Regions from separate parts of the Mesorhizobium sp. P160927 genome, predicted to be linked through region 2. Evidence: predicted binding sites of a transcription regulator. Region 2 holds the regulator's gene; the other holds the start of a gene.

What was found. Region 2 encodes LexA, which represses DNA repair genes until DNA is damaged. Its sites were predicted from a motif close to TGTTCNNNNTGTGTTCNG; they were not measured.
Region 1: dinB (DNA polymerase IV) is a predicted target of LexA. The motif match lies at 1,328-1,345, and genes of this name have one in related genera.

What each region holds. Positions count from the first base shown of each region.
Region 1 covers NZ_JBYMDW010000001.1:5,045,268-5,048,543, reverse strand. Annotated here, with positions in the region: gene dinB (DNA polymerase IV) at 48-1,295, opposite strand; gene AC3CB8_RS24620 (winged helix-turn-helix transcriptional regulator) at 1,456-1,872, opposite strand; gene AC3CB8_RS24615 (NmrA family NAD(P)-binding protein) at 1,983-2,861, shown strand; gene AC3CB8_RS24610 (dihydrofolate reductase family protein) at 2,899-3,276, shown strand, end outside.
Region 2 covers NZ_JBYMDW010000001.1:4,126,027-4,129,302, forward strand. Annotated here, with positions in the region: gene AC3CB8_RS20175 (GntR family transcriptional regulator) at 1-496, shown strand, start outside; gene lexA (transcriptional repressor LexA) at 905-1,648, shown strand; gene AC3CB8_RS20185 (ComEC/Rec2 family competence protein) at 1,642-3,276, opposite strand, start outside.

The sequences.
Region 1 (3,276 bases), 920 kb from region 2:
GGAATGGTGTCGGTTGACGCGCCGCCGGGGACAGTCCCTTTTTCCGGTCAAAGCTCCTTTTCCGCCAGTTCCCTGAATGCGTCGGGCACCGAGCGGGCCGCTTCCAGGGCCACCGTACCGTAGCCGACCGCCTGTTTGCCGAAACGCTGGCGGATCTTGTCGATGGCGCGGTCGGCGCCGAAGCGCGCGAGGCCTTTTTGGCTGCCCGGGCGGCGCTTCTCGTCGGCGAGGCCGAGTGGCAGGTCGAGCTGCAGTTCAGCGCTCTCCTCCAGGTGCGAGACCGAGATCGCCAGCAGAGAGATCGTTTTCTCCCGGGGATGCTCGGCGAGCACGCCGCGCACCAAATCCCCAGCGATCTCGGCCAGCATGGCGGTCGCCGAGATCGGCTGTTCCAGCGTGATCGAGCGCGTGACGGCGCTGAGATCGGCAAAGCGCACGCGCACCGTTACCGTGCGGCCGGGGCGGTTCTTGGCGCGCAACCGGCTGGCGACGCGGTCGGCCAGATGCAGCAGTGTCGGCACGATCACCCGGGCCACGGCCGGCTTTTGCCCGAGGGCCGATTGCGCGCCGGCCGAGTGCGCCCGGCGCTTCGTCTCCAGCTTGCGCGGATCGCGGTTCCACGACAGCGCCGCGAGCTTTTCTCCGGCGGCGGGGCCAAGCAGCCGGGCCAGGGCGCCGCTGTGGGTCCGGGCCAACTCGCCGATGGTCTCGACGCCGATCTCGGCCAAGCGCGCCCTGGTGGCCGGGCCGACGCCCCACATCAGCGAGACCGGCAAATCATGCATAAAGGCAAGCTCGGTGCCGGGCTCGACCACCACCAGCCCGTCGGGCTTGGCGACTTGCGAGGCGATCTTGGCCAGATGCTTGGTGCGCGCCACGCCGATCGAGATCGGCAGGCCGAGTTCGGCTCGCACACGGCCGCGGATCGTGGTCGCGATTTCCCGCGGGGAGCCGAACAGATGCGTGCAGCCGGCGACATCGGCGAAGGCCTCGTCGATGGAGATGCGTTCGACCACCGGCGTGAAATCGTCGAGCACCTTGATCGCCGCGTCGCCCAGCCGCTGGTAGTGGCTGAAATTTCCGCCGACGAAGATCAATTGCGGGCAAAGCTCGCGCGCCTTGCGCCCCGGCATGCCGCCGCGGACGCCAAAGGCGCGCGCTTCGTAAGAGGCGGCGAGCACCACGCCGCCGCCGACCGCGATCGGCTTGCCACGCAGCGTCGGATCGAGCAGTTGCTCGACCGAGGCATAGAAGGCGTCGAGATCGGCATGCAGGATGGTGGCCGTCGTTTCCATCCTGTTCCGCTCATCCGCGATTGCTGATAGATAGGAACATATAGTGAACAAATAGAGATCATTGTCAATTGATCTTTGGCGCACCGGTGCTCTTTAGGAGTAACCGAGGCGCGCAAAGCTCCTGCTTCTCCACAGGAAAGAAGGGAGGCAGCGCCACTTCCTAGACAACATGCTCCGCCCGCAGTGCCGCCTTCATCCGTTCCAGCGCCGGCTCGCCGCCGGCCGACAGTTCGTCTGCGATACGGGCGAGCTTGTCGTCGGACTTGCGGTGCTTGCTGCCCCAGGCGCCAAGCGTCGCCAGCACCGGCAGGAGATCGATGCCGGCTTCGGTCAGCCGATAGATCGCCTTCAGCCCGTGGCTGGGGTCGTCGCTGCGGGTGAGGATGCCTTCGTCTTGCAGCGTCTGCAGCCGCTCGGCCAATGTGCGCGAGGAGATGCCTTCATCGGATTGCAGGAACTCGCGAAAATGCTTTTTGCCGGCGAAGACCAGGTCGCGGATGATGAGCAACGTCCAGCGATCGCCGAGCAGTTCCAGCGACAGGCTGATGGGGCAGCCGGATCTTTCACGCGTTGACATCTCTATGGTTCCATTTTTAAATCACTTTACTATTGACATCATTCTTTCCATCAGTCAAATGCTTCCAAAAGTAAATCGTTAGATCGCAACTTGGCCAGCAGGAGGACGTCATGAGCCAGGCCATCGGGAAAATCAGCACACCAAGAACCGTCGTGGTCGTCGGGGCTACCAACGAGGTTGGCAAGGCGGTCGCCCAGGTCCTGACCGGGCGGGGGCATATTGTGCGCGGCGTGGCGCGCAGCCTGGGTGTGGCGCTTGACGATAGCGACGCGCTCGCCTCCGCCTTTTCCGGTGCCCACAGCGCCTATGTAATGATTCCGTTCGACATCACGGCGCCGGATCTTCATCGCTTCGAGGATGAAGTGGGTGCGCGGCTGGCGGCGGCGATCGCGAAGTCAGGCGTGCGCCGCGTCGTGCTGCTCAGCGGCCTCAACGCCCATCTGAGGATGGGAACTTCGCTCGGCGCCGCCTTGATGGAGGAACGGCTGGCGGCGCTCGGCCTCCACGAACTGGTGTTTTTGCGCGCCTCATTCTTCATGGAGAACTTCGCCAAGGGCATGGGCTTTGTCCGGCAGGCCGCTTCCGGCATCTTCATGACGCCGTTCCGGGGCGATCCGCCGATGCCATTGATTGCTGCCAGCGATGTCGGCCAGCGCGCCGCCGCCCTGCTGGACGCCACGCGTTTTCCAAGCGAGCGGATCATCGAATTGCATGGCGGCGGCTACTATGCCTTGGAGCAGGCCACCGCGATCCTTGGCAGCGCGATGGGGAGGCAGGTCGCTTACAAGGCGGCCCCATTCACTGAGGCGCGCGCCGGGATGATCGCCAGCGGCCTGTCACCGAGCTTTGCCGATGCGCTCGGCGAAACGGCGGCGAGTTTCAACAAGGGTGAACGCTGGGCGCTTGAGGCACCGTCAATCCGCAACGCCACGCCGACCACTTTCGAAAGCTGGGCACAAGCCTTTGCCCGTTCGCAAAACGCGGCGTGATCCTTCCTGACTGGAATCCGGAAACGAGGAGAACCCCATGAAAAAGCTGATCCTTCAGATGCAGATGTCGGTCGACGGTTTCGTCGGCGGCGATGCCGACCATCCTTGGCAACTCTGGGGATGGGGCGACGACATCGGGTGGGACGAGGAGCTGAAGCGTGATTTCAACGCCGTGTTTGCCGGCATCGACACCGTGCTGCTCAGCCGCAAGATGGCTGAGGAAGGTTATCTCGCCCATTGGGGCCATGCGGCGAGCAAATATCCGGCCGATTCGTTTTATGCCTTCGCCCAGCGCATCGTCGACGCGCGCAAGGTGGTGCCGAGCGACAGGCTCGAGACCTCGCGATGGGAGCGCACGACGGTGGTGAGCAGCGACCTGCCGCGCGAGGTCAACGCATTGAAGGCGGGTGAGGGC
Region 2 (3,276 bases):
CCTGTTCCTCGAATTGATGGAAAAAGGCGGCAGGGAGTGGGAGGATGCCGTAGTCACTGCCCACTACCGGCTCTCGCGTTGCAAGACGGCGGTCGACGATCCCTCCGACACGGCCGTCGACAGATGGGATGAGAACCACGAGGCTTTCCATGCGGCGCTGCTGAGCGCCGCCACATGCGACTGGCTGTTGCGGTTCCGCTCGACAATCTCGGATCAGTTGCGCCGGCATCATCGCTTTCTTGGTCTGGCGCCGACATTGCGGGCCGCGGCCGGCCTCAAGGACGGCTATGAACAGGCAATGGAGGCGTTGCGCGAAGCGATCGCGATCGAACACCATACCGCGATCATGGAAGCGGCACTCGATCGTGACGTCGAACGGGCCAAGGCGCTGATGACGGCGCATATCGGCTACACACTGCACGTCTATGTTCATAGCGAAGACAGCGGCGCGACCAGATACGCCGCCCGCGCCGGCAGCTTGAAGGGGTCGGGATAACTTCAGCGCTTCCGCGACGCCTATTCGCACGCGCTGGCCGGAGTGCGCCGAACGCCCGGGTCCATGGCCGCCCGGAGCTACCAATGGTTGGCATTTTGGTTTCGTTTCGTTCCGCGAATAATGGATCCATGAAATATACGGTACCCCGTGGGAAGAAGCCTTCCAGATGGCTGATGCCAGCTCCATCGGCGGATAGGCCACAGGCCATTAACCAAACGATTTCAATGTGCCTGCCGATCGCGGAAAGGACCGGTTGCTGACGCCGGCGGGGGCAAAAAACTTCAGACCCCTTAACAAATTCATTAAACTTTAAACGGTTGCAGAACACAACTGGAACAGATAGTGTTTGTTCTGGGTTTGTTTTTTCGATTCTGGTTCAACCTTTCGTTCAATGTCTTGGGGGCCGCCATGCTGACACGCAAGCAACATGAACTGTTGATGTTCATCCACGAACGGCTCAAGGAAAGCGGGATACCGCCTTCCTTCGACGAGATGAAGGAAGCACTCGATCTTGCCTCCAAGTCGGGGATCCATCGCCTGATCACGGCGCTGGAGGAGCGCGGCTTCATTCGCCGGCTACCCAATCGGGCGCGCGCGCTGGAAGTGCTGCGGCTGCCGGACTCGATCGCGCCGGGCCTCAATGCGGCAAAGAAGTTCTCGCCAAGTGTCATCCAAGGCAGCCTTGGCCAAGGCAGTCTCGGACGCCAGATCAGGCCGGCCGCTGCGCCTTCGCGCCTGCCCGCGGCCGGCAACGACGACGATGCGGTTTCAGCCGTGTCCATCCCGGTCATGGGCCGTATCGCCGCCGGTGTGCCGATCGATGCAATCCAGCATCAGACGCATTCGATCTCGGTGCCGCCGGACATGATCATGGGCGGCGAGCACTATGCGCTGGAGGTCAAGGGCGACTCGATGATCGAGGCTGGTATCTTCGATGGGGACACGGTCATTATCCGCAATGCCGACACGGCAAGCCCGGGCGAAATTATCGTGGCTCTGGTCGACGAGGAGGAAGCGACGCTGAAGCGGTTCCGCCGCAAAGGCGCTTCGATCGCGCTCGAGGCCGCCAATCCAGCCTACGAAACACGCATTTTCGGGCCGGACAGGGTCAAGGTACAAGGCAAGCTGGTCGGGTTGATCAGGCGCTACTGAGCCGGCTTTCCATCGGGCTTGTCGGGTTTTTTGTACGGCGGCAGCCCCCTCGCCTCGCGTGAGAATTTTCGCTGTTCGTGCCAGGGTCGGTATGGTCCGTCGACGGCGAATTCGATCCCGGCCCGGGTCGTGGCCGACTGGGGATTGAAGAAGACGGCAGCGCTTCCCTTGCGGGCGAGCTGCCGTTTGGTGACGACGAGAACCAGTGGATTGTGGCAGGCGTCATAGGCGGTCGCGTCGTTCACGATGATCAGGTCAGCGAAAGCGCAGGCTTTCCAGGTGGTCTTGCGGTCCTCGACATAAGCAATGATCGCGCCGGAAGGGTGCCTGGCAAGGCACAGGCCTTCGCGGCAGTAGAAGGGCGATCCCGGCGGCAGGTCGGCGGGACTGGCAACGTCGAATTGCCCGTCTGTCTTGTCGAACATTTCCGGTTTGACGATTGTTTCGGAGATCAGAGCGCGCTTCCAGTTGTCGGTTGCGAATTCGTTCGGACGTTCCCGGTTGACGGCCAGTTCGCCATTGCCGATCGGCAGCGCGACCAGCCGCGCATCTTCCGAGATCAGCACATCGGGCGCGCGCGTGTGCGACACAGTCAACAGGCCGGCGAGCGCGAATGGCAGCGCCGCGAGCCGCAGCCAGGTCGTCGCCATCGTCGCGATAACCAGCGCGACGGTGACCAGCAGCACGGATTGCTGCGAAATCAGCCCGACTCCGTCGACCGGAGAGCGCTCCGATATCCACGCCGACACGGCGATCATCGCCGTCAGGCCCTTGCCCATGAGGTAGAGAGCCGGCCAATCCAGTCCGAATGGCATCAGCAGCGCGCTAGCGACGGCCAGGAACATCACGACCGACACGATCGGCATCACGGCCAGATTGGCGAACAGGCTGAGGGGCGATACCCGCTGGAAATGCCAGATGGCAAACAGTGCCGTGGCGCTGCCGGCGATAATGGACGTCATGGCCAATCCACCTGTCGCCAGCAGGAATTTTCGCGTCAGGAGCCCGGGCAGGGATCGCTTTGGCGGCGGTGGCCTGGTCTTTCCCGCACGGTGATCGGCCCAGCCGGCATAAGCGCCAACCAGGGCCGCGGTCGCGGCGAACGACATCTGAAAGCTTGGGCCGACGACCTCGTGCGGCGAGACCAGGATGACGGCGATCGCCGAGATCGCCAGATTGCGCATGGTCAGCGCAGCGCGATCGAAGAAGACGGCAATCAGCATCACCGCCAACATGATGAAGCTGCGTTCGGCCGCAACGACGACACCGGAAATCATGAGATAGGCGGCGATCGAGAACAGTGCGGCGGCGGCGGCGTATTTCTTCACCGGCCGGCGCGCGGAAAAGTCTGGTAACAGTGCGAAGGCACCACGCAGCAGACCCATGATGGTGCCGGCCACAAGCGCCATATGCAGTCCCGAAATAGAGATGATGTGATAGATGCCGGTACGCCGCATCGCTTCATTGATTTCATCGGGTATGCCGGCGCGCACGCCGACGATCAGCGCCGCCGCGATCTCGCCTTCAGCGCCGCCGACGCTGCCCCTGATGTGGTCGGCGATGGCTTCGCGGGCATTTTCAACGCCTGAGAAAAGGCGAGCCGATAGCGGCATCTCACCGTCAGCGGG